DNA from 4 places in the Hydrogenoanaerobacterium saccharovorans genome. Region 1 is predicted to be linked to each of the others. Evidence: predicted binding sites of a transcription regulator. Region 1 holds the regulator's gene; each other region holds the start of a gene.
What was found. Region 1 encodes Rex, which represses fermentation and respiration genes when NADH is low (regulators of the CRP and FNR family bind a similar motif). Its sites were predicted from a motif close to ATTGTTAANNNNTTAACAAT; they were not measured.
Positions count from the first base shown of each region.

Region 2: the regulator Rex is predicted to act here: its motif matches at 1,713-1,732, upstream of EDD70_RS08405 (flavocytochrome c).
Region 3: the regulator Rex is predicted to act here: its motif matches at 1,279-1,298, upstream of EDD70_RS14145 (glycerol dehydrogenase).
Region 4: the regulator Rex is predicted to act here: its motif matches at 1,968-1,987, upstream of gap (type I glyceraldehyde-3-phosphate dehydrogenase).

Region 1 is NZ_RKRD01000001.1:240,955-244,147, reverse strand. It holds gene EDD70_RS01120 (glucose-6-phosphate isomerase) at 1-36, shown strand, start outside; gene EDD70_RS01115 (hypothetical protein) at 99-509, shown strand; gene EDD70_RS14845 (hypothetical protein) at 562-702, opposite strand; gene EDD70_RS01110 (helix-turn-helix domain-containing protein) at 811-1,023, shown strand; gene EDD70_RS01105 (helix-turn-helix domain-containing protein) at 1,039-1,293, shown strand; gene EDD70_RS01100 (helix-turn-helix domain-containing protein) at 1,338-1,550, shown strand; gene EDD70_RS01095 (redox-sensing transcriptional repressor Rex) at 1,588-2,253, opposite strand; gene EDD70_RS01090 (isocitrate/isopropylmalate family dehydrogenase) at 2,277-3,193, opposite strand, start outside.
Region 2 is NZ_RKRD01000001.1:1,786,911-1,790,103, forward strand. It holds gene EDD70_RS08400 (cache domain-containing sensor histidine kinase) at 1-1,606, opposite strand, end outside; gene EDD70_RS08405 (flavocytochrome c) at 1,754-3,193, shown strand, end outside.
Region 3 is NZ_RKRD01000004.1:154,996-158,188, reverse strand. It holds gene EDD70_RS14155 (hypothetical protein) at 1-631, shown strand, start outside; gene EDD70_RS14150 (hypothetical protein) at 634-1,131, shown strand; gene EDD70_RS14145 (glycerol dehydrogenase) at 1,344-2,447, shown strand; gene EDD70_RS14140 (hypothetical protein) at 2,495-3,193, opposite strand, start outside.
Region 4 is NZ_RKRD01000001.1:446,690-449,882, reverse strand. It holds gene EDD70_RS02090 (DUF421 domain-containing protein) at 1-641, opposite strand, end outside; gene gap (type I glyceraldehyde-3-phosphate dehydrogenase) at 901-1,902, opposite strand; gene EDD70_RS02080 (sensor histidine kinase) at 2,173-3,193, shown strand, end outside.

The DNA.
Region 1 (3,193 bases):
GATATGAAGGCTGAATTGGAAGCAAAATTAAAATAGGCAACACACAACATTCGCCGCAGGGCGATACCAAATATAATAAAAACTGGGAGGAATAAAACATGATTAAGCTCATCGTGGGTAACAAAGGCTCCGGCAAAACAAAAACACTCATCAATCAGATTAATGCCGCCGTTAAAACAACCACCGGTAATATCGTATGCGTTGAGAAAGGTCTTAAAATGACATACAATATCGATCATGCTGTCAGATTGATTGATATCGAAGATTATAAGGTTGAGGGCTACAAGGCGTTTTATGGTTTCCTCGCAGGTATTTTTGCAGGCAACTATGATATTTCTGAAATCTTTGTAGATGGCACGCTGAAAATAGGCGGCAAAAATTACGAAGAGTTTGCTGCTTTTATAGAAGATTTGAATGCACTTGTTGAGGTAAGCAAAGCATCGATCATCTTTACAGTATCTTGCGACGCTGCAGAACTTCCCGAAAGCGTTAAAAAGTATATCGTATAATAAAGCAAATCACTAAAACAACTTACAAATGATAGCGTAAAAACGAGGATGGCTAGCCATCCTCGTTTTTGTTTGCCTGTTCACCTGAGGCAACATAAATTTCCTCGGTAATCTGCTGTGCGGTTTGCAACTGTTCAATTGCATCTGTCACCCTATTGAACAATACGGTATACATTTTTTCATAATCCGGCATCTTTTTCCCTCCAATTTAAATGTTATACATGCAATTTTACATAATATATTATGTAAAGTCAATACATCATATATGTTGTACGTATAATTTTATTGGAGTGATATATTTATGAAAACATATATAGAAATAATTAGGGAATTGCGTGAGGATAATGATTTAAAGCAGGAAGCTATTGCAAAAATATTGGGAACATCGCAACAGATGTATTCCCGTTACGAAAAGGGACTAAACGAAATGCCTATTCGCCATCTCATTATGCTTTGTAAGTTTTATAATGTGAGCGCTGATTATATTCTTGGGCTAAAACAGGATAAGAACTAAAACGAAGGTGTTTGGATGTATAAAAATAAAGCCGTCGACGGTAGAAATAATATCTGTGGTAAAAATGTAGCGCGAATACGTAAGAGTTTAAACCCAAAAGTGTCACAGCGAATGCTTGCTGATCAACTGCAAATTCAAGGGCTTGATGTTGACAAAAATGCAATTCAAAGAATCGAAAACGGAGAACGCTTTGTCACCGATATTGAATTGGTAGCACTTGCAAATATACTAAATGTTTCTCTTGAGCTACTTACAAATGCAAAGCATTGACCTTTGGCTGCAATAATGATTTACAGTAAAGCGTGGTGTAAAGCATGAAAATGTATTTTGAGGTGCTCAGAGAATTACGCGAAGATAACGACTTAAAACAAGAAGCAATAGCTAAAGTTCTAGGAACCACACAGGAAGTTTATTCGCGGTACGAAAATGGAATTAACGAATTGCCAATTTGCCATTTGGTTACCCTTTGCAAATTTTATAATGTGAGTGCTGATTATATTCTTGGACTAAAACAGGATAAGAACTAAAAACGGCTGTGATTGATTCATCACAGCCGTTTTGCATTTATATATTTTTGTTCCCTTCGGCAGGGCCGTCTGGGCTATCCAGGTCTTTTACCTTATAGCACAATGTCATCAGGCTATCGCCGAGGTGAACATTTTCTACCGCTACATGTGGATGATTCATATTGATATCATAATGCGAATAATTCCAAAAGCCACGCACGCCAAGTTCTACCAGCTTATCGGCAATGCGCTGTGCCGCTTCTCGGGGAGTACATAAAATAGCAACATCGGGTTTATTTTTTATGCAGAAATCTTCCATCTCGTCCATATCCATAACGGCTATATCACGAACAACGTCACCAACGACCTTCTCGTTGCTGTCAAACAAACCAATCAGTTCATAGCCTCTGCCATCAAACGTCATATGGTTTGCAACTGCTCTGCCAAGGTTACCCACACCGATAAGGATGGTTTTATAATTCTGATCCAACCCAAGAATATGGCCGATTTCGCCGTACAGTGCCTCGACGTTGTAACCATAGCCCTGTTGGCCAAATCCGCCAAAGCAGTTTAAATCCTGCCTGATCTGCGACGCGGTAAGCCCCATGCGGGAAGAAAGCTCGCGCGAGGAGATTCTATGTATGCCATTTTTCAAAAGTTCGCCAAGAAAACGGTAATATCTCGGCAGTCGCCTGATAACTGAGATAGATACCTGTTTGCTCATTGCATTCACCTTTTCCAACTTATTTACAGAGTCTCAATCGTGCTCATAACATAATTACCGAATTCTTCGCAGGTAGCCCCGGTATCGCGCCCGGTAATGGCCAGTTTTTTCTCCTCATACATGCAAATATCCAAAGCTCTTTCCAGTTTGTTTGCCTCGGTTTGGTGATCGATGTGCGAAAGCAGCATAACCGCCGCGCGCAGCATTGAACAAGGGTCTGCAAAGCAGCCTCTTCCCTCGTCCATCATTCTGGGTGCCGAACCGTGAATTGCTTCAAACATTGCATAACGCTTGCCAAGGTTTGCACTGCCCGCGGTACCTACACCACCCTGCATCTCTGCGGCTTCATCTGTAATAATATCGCCGTACAGGTTTGGCAGTACCATAACCTGAAAATCTTTTCTGCGCTTGGGGTCAATCAATTTGGCAGTCATAATATCAATGTACCAGTCATCGGTTGTGATGTCGGGGTACTCTTTTGCTATATTTTGGCACAGTTTTAAAAATTTGCCGTCGGTTGTTTTTACAATGTTTGCTTTTGTTACGATAGAAACACGTTTTTTGCCGTTTTTCTTTGCGTAATCGTAAGCAAGGCGAGCTATTCTTTCGGTGCCTTCGGTGGTGGTTACCGTAAAGTCAAACGCAAGCTCATCATCCACATTGGTACCGCAAGAGCCAAGTGTATAGGCACCCTCGGTGTTTTCGCGGAAGAATGTCCAATCAATGCCCTCCGAAGGCACTTTTACCGGACGCACGTTTGCAAATAAATCAAGCTCTTTTCGCATTGCAACGTTGGCACTCTCAATATTCGGCCATGGGTCGCCCGCACGCGGTGTGGTTGTAGGGCCTTTTAGGATAACATGGCACTCTTTGAGTTCTGCCAGCACATCATCGGGGATTGCCTTCATGCATGCAACACGGTTCTCGATGGTGAGGCCAT
Region 2 (3,193 bases), 1.5 Mb from region 1:
TTTCGTTGATATTATAGAGTCCGTAATGGTCAGATTCCAAAAAGGCGCTCATATTATGGCGTATTTGTTTTAGCTTTTGTTCGTCAAATCCAACTCCGTCATCCGAAACCGAGATGCAAAGAGAATTGTTTTTTTCTTTGACGGAAATCGAAATGGTTCCTCGATTGGATTTTGGTTTCAAGCCGTGATTAATCGCGTTTTCTACCAAGGGCTGAATAATAAGTTTTGGTATCAAATATTGTTTTACACTTTCGTCAACATCAATTTCGTACTTTAATTTGTCGTTGTAACGTATTTCTTGTATTTTTAAATAACAAGTAACATGGGCAATTTCTTCTTCCACCGTTATGTATTCTTTTCCCCCGCTGAGCGAAATGCGAAAAAATTGCGAAAGAAGCTGTATCATATCGGCAACATCACATGCATTGCGGCTTAATGCTTTCCACTGTATGGTATCTAACGTATTGTATAAAAAATGCGGATTAATCTGTGCCTGCAATGCTCTTAATTCTGCACGGCGCTTTTGAGTTTGTATACTGTAAATTTGGCTGATCAAATTTTTGATTGCAATAATCATTTGATTGAAAACCTTGCCTAAAACAGATATTTCATCATGACTTTTGCTTTCAAAAACAGTATCCAGATTACCGGAAGCAGCTTGAAGCATGTGATACTTGAGGCGCTCTACAGGGCGTGTAATGGAGCAGGAAATAAAAACGGATAACAAGATGGAAACAATAAACAAAAGCAGGCACACAATCAAAAGAAGATTAATCAGCTGATTTGTTTGTTCAAGAATCTTGTTATTGTCAATCATCGTACAGAGTATCCAATCTTTAGCATATGGAACAGAAGAATAGAAAACAGTGGAATTCACTTCAGAAAATTCATTCAAGTGTATAATTCCTGAAGTAAAACCATTGCTTTGTTTAACGGATTTTAAAAGCATGTCACTTGTAACGCTATGCTGTGGCAAAACTTTGTCGGACGACATATAGATTTCGCCTTCCCTGTTCATAATCCAAGAAAAGCCATCATATAGTTCAATCTCTTTTGTTATTTGAGAAAGCAGCTCAAGGTTGACGGCACCATTGATAAAGCCCACCTTATCACCTTTTGTGTTGTGGATGGGATAACAAATAAGAAAAATATGGTTGTTGTCTGATTTCGAAATGACGGGGTTGCTTATAACGTATTCTTGATTGGTAGCCATTGCTTCTTTAAAATAGGGGCGCCGTGATACATCAATTGTTATATTATCGTTTATCCAGCCTTTGCCGTCCAAACCGCCTATGGCAAAGGTTTCTGTACTGTTACCGTAATTTTTATTCAATATCTTGTTCAGATTAATGATGTAGGGTTTTAATTGGTTAAAATCCAGCTCTTTGCAGTATGGATATTCTTTTATAATTCTTATTTCGCTCACTCTTTGATTGAGCCATGAACCTATTTCGTTGGCTTTTGAGTCGATAAGCTGCGTAATTTGATGTTCTGCGTTTTTCATATTCATCGGCTTAAAATAAGATTCGATTAAATAAAACAACGGCAAAAAAATAAACAGAATACACATTAAAAAGCATATTATAATTTTAAGTTTTAGCGACAATCAATCACGCCCCCAAATTTTGTCGTTATTTTATTATACAGCAAAGTACAAGAAAAAGAAATGTAATGCAAATACTTTCACCTTCGGCTATGATATACTGTATTTGTTAGTTAATTATTTAACAACAGATATTGCAGGAGGAGAATTATGAAAAAACTAATTGCATTAGCACTGGCATTGTTGATGGTACTGGGTTTAGCCGCATGCGGCTCACCTAAACCGCAAGCGGAACAAGCCGGCATTCAAGACGGCACCTACACCGGCGAAGGTACCGGTAAAGGCGGCACAATCAAGGTTGAAGTAACAATTAAAGACAGCGCTGTAACCGACATAAAGGTGCTTGAAAACAAAGAAACCCAAGGCTTTGACAAAGCTATGGAAACACTCACCCAAAGCATAATTGAAAAAAACAGCACCGAAGTAGATACTGTTGCAGGCTGTACATTAACCTCAAAAGGCTTTTTAGAGGCAGTAAACGCCGCATTGGCTTCGGCAGGTGCAACACCTGAACTGCTGAAAAAAGTTAACGCCACAACTGCCGATGCAGCAGAAAAAAAAGACGTTGAAGAAACACATGATATTGTTGTTATAGGTGCCGGCGGCGCAGGCTTCAGTGCTGCTATTGAAGCAAAAATGGCGGGAGCCGATGTTATCATCCTTGAAAAGCTCCCCGTACCGGGCGGCAACACACTTATTTCTGGCGCAGAATATGCAGCCCCTGCAAACTGGCTTCAGGAAAAAGAAAATATTAAAGATAACCCCGAGCAAATGGCTGAGGACATGCTGAAGGGCGGAGATAATAAAAACGACCCCGAACTGGTTAAAGTAGTTGCAAACGGTGCACTTGACGGGGCAAAATGGCTGAGAGATGTCGTAGGCGTTGAGTGGGAAAACGAGCTGATGTTCTTCGGCGGACACTCTGTTAAAAGAAGCCTTATTCCAAAAGGAGCAAGCGGCCAGGAAATCATTGTAAAACAGCAGGCAAAAGCAAAAGAACTTGGTATTAAAGTACTCTGCAATACACCTGCAACCGAGCTTATTACCGATGAAAACGGAAAAGTAGTTGGTGTTAAGGCAGAAGGCCCCGATGCAAATTACACTTTTAAAACAAACAAAGCGGTCATCCTTACTACAGGCGGATTTGGTTCAAACATTGAAATGAGAAAGAAGTATAACCCTGAAATTGACGAAAATATTCTTTCAACAAACTCTGTAGGCAGCACAGGCGATGGCATTGTTATGGCAGAAAAAGTAGGCGCCGAGCTTGTAGGGATGGAATATATTCAGACTTACCCTATCTGCGATCCGCTTACAGGTACCCTTTTGTACTTTGATGACGCAAGACTATACGGTCATACCGTAATTGTTAACAAAGAAGGCAAACGTTTTGTAGAGGAACTCGGTAGACGTGACGTTATGTCGATGGCAATTAAAGCACAAACCGACCATTGCTGCTACGAAATTGTGGATCAAAACGGTTATGAACAAAGCAAACTGGAAGAAAATCATGCTGCTGAAATAAAATATCTCTATGACAACAAACTTCTTGTAAAAGGCGATACGATTGAAGAAGTAGCTGATTTCTTT
Region 3 (3,193 bases), on a different contig from region 1:
AACCGTATATAATGAAACTGCCTCTTCTTCTGCTTTGAATGCGCCCAAAGCAAAAGAGACACAGCTAAACATAAAAGATTATATCTCGGTGCAAAATAATCCTTCACGAGCCTTTTCGGCTTATTCCGGCAGTACCACTTTAGGAACCATCAACTACAGAACTCTTGTTTATGAAGGTACATTAAGATATGGTTTAAGAGTATCTTATACCGAAAACACATCCGGTCCTACTACCTACACGATTAAATCTTTTGCAGGCAAATTGGTTGATCTCATATCAATTGTTGTAGGTGCTATTAATCTTCCCAAAGCTCTTACTGCTACTTTTTTAAAACGCTTACTGGTAAGTGCAGGTATTACAGTAGCAGGCGGCTTTTTATCAAATGCGCTTTCCACTACAGTGGCTTGCGATAAAACCACATACAACATGAAACTTGTTGATACCACATACTCGGGGCACACCAAAACCGTTTACGGGTATAAATATTATGTTACCGACACTGACTACTACACGGGTGAAACATATTATGAAGGATATGTACCCCAAGATTGGGGAACCCAGGCTTTAGGCGTATGGTTACATAATGAGATGTTCGCATATTCTACTTTTGATATTGTAAGCTGGAGCTAATTTTGAACTGGTTAAAAAACGTATTAATCAGAAAGAAATATTTGATTCTTATACTGGTACTTGCTATTCTTGGCTATGCATTGTGGGGGGCTGCAATGTACCCCTACAACAGTTCTCAAAAAGAACAGAGCGTCAAACAATATCTAACCAAAAAGTACGAATTGCAGCCACAACCCTATAAAATCATACACTCAATAGACGAAAGCCACTCATCTATCTATTTAACACAGATGAACCAACAAACTTATATAACTGTTTTAAAAAAACATTTTATCTTCCCACGATACAAAGTATTAAAATCTTATCAGGCTGGTTTAAATGATGAGGTTATTGGAGTAAATGATGGATGGAACAGCTATGCTTTGAAATATAACGTTAATACCATTTCTATTCATGATAAGATACTTTCTGTCTACGATTCTTTATTTCAAGGTATAGCGTTGTTTGCTGCAAGCTGCTTATTGGTGGTTGTATTTAAAGCAAGCAAAGCAGGTACGTAGATATTTGCATCAGCCCATGAACCCCCCGCCTAAAATTAGGCGGGGGGTTTTATGTGCACTTTCCACCAGAATGCGCAACTAGATATATATGAGATACATGCTATGCAAAAACAATATATCAAGCCTCGCCATTTTTCTCTCTGTTAGATTGACAATAATTTATCAAGGCTGTACAATAAAACAGATCTTTCAAACCAAAGGAGAAAAATAAAATGGCAAGAATTAAACTTATGCGTGCACCGCTTAAATATGTACAGGGAGAAAACGCTCTCTACCAGTTTTATGCTGAAACAAAGGATTTGGGCAAACGCTTTTTGTTCATCTGCTCGAACAGCGGACACAAAAGCTGCCATGCAAAAATTGAAAAGAGCTTTGAAAATACAGATTGCAGCCGTATCTACGAGGTGTTCGGCGGCGTCAGCTCAGTAGGCGAAATTGAAAAGATGCGCAGCATCGTAAAACAAAACAACATCGAAGTGGTTGTCGGCGTAGGTGGCGGTTCTGCCATCGATACCGCAAAAGCAACCGCTTTTTACGAGCATGTCCCCGTTGTGATTGTACCCACCGTATGCGCCACCGATGCCCCCTGCACCGGTCTATCGGTTATTTACAACGACGATGGCACATTTAACAGCTACCTGTTCTACCCCAGAAACCCCGAGGCAGTTATTGTAGACAGCAAAGTGATTGCAAATGCCCCTGCTAAATTTTTGGTTGCAGGTATGGGCGACGCATTGGCTACCTATTTTGAGGCGCGCGCTTGTGTAAGAACCGATGCACCGAGCCTCGAAAACGGCGGCGTTTCGCGCTCTGCAACCGCGTTGTGCAAGCTTTGCTACGAAACTCTGCTGGAATACGGTGCTCAGGCAAAAATTGCGTGCGAGCAAAAGCTGCTCACCCCTGCTTTGGAGGCAGTTATTGAGGCAAACACCTATTTGAGCGGTGTTGGTGCAGATAACGGCGGACTGGCTGTGGCACACTCGGTGTACAACGGCTTTACCGCCCTGCAGGAGTGCGATGCCACGATGCATGGAAGCATTGTTGCGTTCGGCACGATTACCCAGTTGATTTTAGAGGCAGCACCGAAGCACGAGATCAACGAAGTGATGGATTTCTGCCATTCGGTTGGTCTGCCCCTCACGCTCAAAGAGCTTGGCGTTACCGACAACTCCAGAGTGATGATAGCCGCAGAAAAAGCCTGCGCCTCAGGCGAAACCATCCACAACATGGTGGGCGATGTAACACCTGAACAGCTTTACAGCGCTTTGCTCACCGCAGATATGCTCGGCAAAGAATACTTAAAACAACACAACTAGTTGATATAAAAGAGGGAGCGACTTAAAAGTCACTCCCCTTTTTGCGTTTATTCGGGCTTTTGCAGTGTGGATTCGAGCGAAAATGTTACGCCTTCTTCCCTTGCGTTTTCGTTTTTTGTGCGGCGGGGTTTTTTATTTGTTTCTACAATGGCTTTGAACCTGTACGGCTTGCCGTCTTGCGTGGTTACTTTTACTTTGCCGCTGGCTACCGCATTTTCTACCGCACGTTTGAGCGCTTTATTATCTCCGCCAAACTTTTCATCCACCAGCATCTTGCGCTTTAAGATGTATTTCGCGCCATCAATACAGTATTGTTCGAATTCGCTTTGTGTCATGCCCGACGCCTTTCGCATCTCATCGAACGGCTCTTGTAACTTTTTGCGGTAAGCAATCTCGCTATCGTTCTGCATGGCAATCGCCTGCTCGTAAGACTCTTCAAATTCGGCAAAGGAGTTATCACAATACGCCTCATCCTGCGCAGAAAGTTGAATGTCGTATTCATCAAATAATTGATAGAGCACCCTTTGCGTTACCAAAGCATTGAGTGTATCTGCTTTATTGGTGTATTTGGTCATACCCATATGGTCTTTGAAATAAACAGTCATATTGTTTATTTCCTCTACCTGCTGGGGGGTTATGGCGTATTCGCCGACAAGAACAGTGGGGATTTCGTCTTTGTTTGCTGATACCAACTGTAAACTCAATGCGGATAAAAACAGAATGCAGATGAGAACAAATGCCGTTTT
Region 4 (3,193 bases), 210 kb from region 1:
TCGCAGGTTGCGAGAAATACATCTTTTATTTTAGATATCTTCTGCATTTCCAGCTGTTTCTTCAGCCATTGCATGTTGTTACCGGTAAATTTAAGGTTATCTTGCAGAACTTTTCCGTCAAGAATTACATTAACCACAGGTTTCTCTTGCAAAGGGAACAAATTCATATCGCCGGGGGTTACAGGCCTTTTGGCTGCCAACGGTAAAAAGCTGATTTTTCCATTTGGCTCTAAAATAGCTGTTTGAATGTCCGAAAGGTTAAAGTATCCGCTGTTTCGGCATTGGGTTAAAAATTCCGTTACATCCAGCTTTGCTTTTTTTAAATTACTTTTATAAATTTTACCCTCATTAAACAAAACCAATGTTTCACCTGTCAATATCCTGCGCAGTTTAATCGATTTGCTTGTTGCGAAAGAAAATAAAACAGAAAGGAGAGCATATACAATCATTGCGGTAAGCGGTTTTATAAAATCATCCTCAAGTGAAGTTGCCATTTCTGCTGCAATTGAACCAATAGTGATTCCGTTGATATAATCAAACATGCTTAATTGTGACATTTGACGGTTACCCATAATTTTAGTCAGAATAAAAAGAGCAATAATAGAGCCCAATGAACTAAGTAAAACATGCAGCCATTCCATAAACAGTATCCTTTCCGGTTACTTGGTAAGATAAGATCGTCCTCTCACCTATGTTGTACCAAAAACCATTTTTTATAACTTTTACTATTATAAATGCACTGCAATTTTATAACAAACACACTTTAAAACATGAAATTTTTCCACAATATTATTTTAACTTGTTAAATAAAAACGCACTTGATTCTGAATAAATTACTCAAAATCAGGTGCGTTTATTAAATAATTTTACTACTTGGTTCGTTTAAACCGAAGTTAAAATTTATTTGTTTTTGTCCATGTGCTGGATGAGCATAAGGACTTTGTTGGAATAACCCCACTCGTTGTCATACCAGGAAACCAGTTTGACAAATTTATCAGTAAGAGCGATACCAGCTTTAGCATCAAAGATAGAGGTGTGCTCGTCGTGGATGAAGTCGGAGGAAACAACAGCATCCTCGGTGTAACCAAGAATACCTTTCATTGCGCCCTCCGATGCAGCTTTAATCTCAGCACAAATCTCATCGTAGCTTGCAGATTTAGCAAGGTTTACAGTCAAGTCAACAACCGAAACGTCCAAAGTAGGAACACGGAAGGACATACCTGTGAGTTTGCCGTTCAGCTCTGGGATAACTTTACCAACCGCTTTTGCAGCACCGGTAGAAGAAGGAATGATGTTGCCGGAAGCAGCACGTCCGCCTCTCCAGTCTTTCTTGGAAGGACCATCGACCGTTTTCTGGGTACCGGTGGTGGAGTGAACTGTGGTCATCAAACCATCAACAATGCCAAACTTGTCATTGATAACTTTAGCTAAAGGAGCCAAGCAGTTTGTTGTGCAAGATGCATTGGAAACAATGTCCATATCTTTGGTGTATTTGTCTTGGTTAACACCCATAACAAACATCGGTGCATCTTTAGAAGGTGCAGAGATAACAACTTTTTTAGCGCCTGCTTTGATATGAGCCTGAGCAGCTTCCATTGTGGTGAAAACACCGGTGGATTCTACAACATACTCAGCACCGCAATTACCCCAAGGGATGTTTGCAGGATCTTTTTCTGCAAAGAATTTGATTTCTTTACCGTTTACAACGATAGCATCTTCGGTGTATTTAATATCACCTTTGTACTGACCATGAACTGTGTCATAGCGCAGCATATATGCGCAGTAATCAGGTGTCATGAAAGGATCGTTGATTCCAACGAACTCAATTTCCGGATTATCCAAACCGGCACGGAAAACCAGTCTACCAATACGACCAAAACCATTAATACCAACTTTTATCATGGGGAAACCTCCTAAATTTATAATCTAATATTATTCTATCTCAAACAGACAAAAATGACAAGCACTTTGTGATAATATTAACCATAAAATTATATTTTTGTACACTTGTTTAAAATCCTATATTTATTTGCCCTGTTTCTAATAAATATTGTTTACTTCACATGGAAATTTATATATAATGTAATGTGGAAGAAAAGAGTTTAACCGATACAAATGCCAAAATCGTTATAACCTTTTTCTTGATATCAGGGTTGAAAGGTGATATATGCTATGAAGGGTGGCTCATGGTGGGGTAACTCCTATATCAAAAGTTTTGAAGATGCGGCAATCCCCGTCATTCTTGTCGATCAAGGCTTTACTTATCAATGGGCAAACAAAGCTGCTAAAGCTCTTTTCCCTAATCAAGCTATCAACGAAGTGGTTAACCAATTTATTTTTTCGCAAAACTTTTCGACAATTTTCGACCAACTTACCCAAAAATCTACAGTTCAAGTAGCAGCAAAATGCACATTGCAAAATGATTATGATTTTCAGCTTTCCCCTGTTTTTGACAAAGAGAACCTCATTGGCTGTGTTGTTAAACTGTGCAAGTTTGCTATTTGTAATCATCCGCTGCAGCTTGAAGGTATTGACCGAATACTTGCTACTTTTACACACCAAACGCGAAATCCTCTTTCCACCATCTTCGCAGCATTATCGGGTATTACCCGCTGTAATGATGAGCTTGAGGACCCCGCAATCCGCGAATATGTCAATAAAATCTCTACACAATGTTATCGTCTGTTGCGCAGCAGCGCCAACATCTCTGAGGTTAATCGGTATCAGCACGGGTTATCCACATTTTCTCCGAAAAAGCAGGATTTATGCCTGTTTTTGGAGCAGCTTTGCCGAATTGTTTCGGTAATGATTGAAAGCATCGGCATTCGGTTCCGTTATTCTGTCCCGGGGGAACCAGTGATTACAATGTTTGACCCTGAGAAAATTTCAACCGTCGTGCTCAATCTCATCTCCAACGCTGCAAAATTTATCGGCGAACAAGGAGAAATTCTGGTTACTTTGGGGTTAGATAACGGTCAAGCTTCCATATCGGTAAAAGACAATGGTTTGGGTATTAATGATAAAATTTTACAGCGCGTTTTTGAAACCTATTTTAGTTACGACCCCCGCTCTGCGGGCATTTGCGGTGACGGGCTGGGGCTCACAATCAGTAAAATGATTGTGCTGGAGCATGGAGGTTCGATTGCGGTAAATTCACATGAGGGAGTTGGTACCAAGGTAGTATTTACGGTGC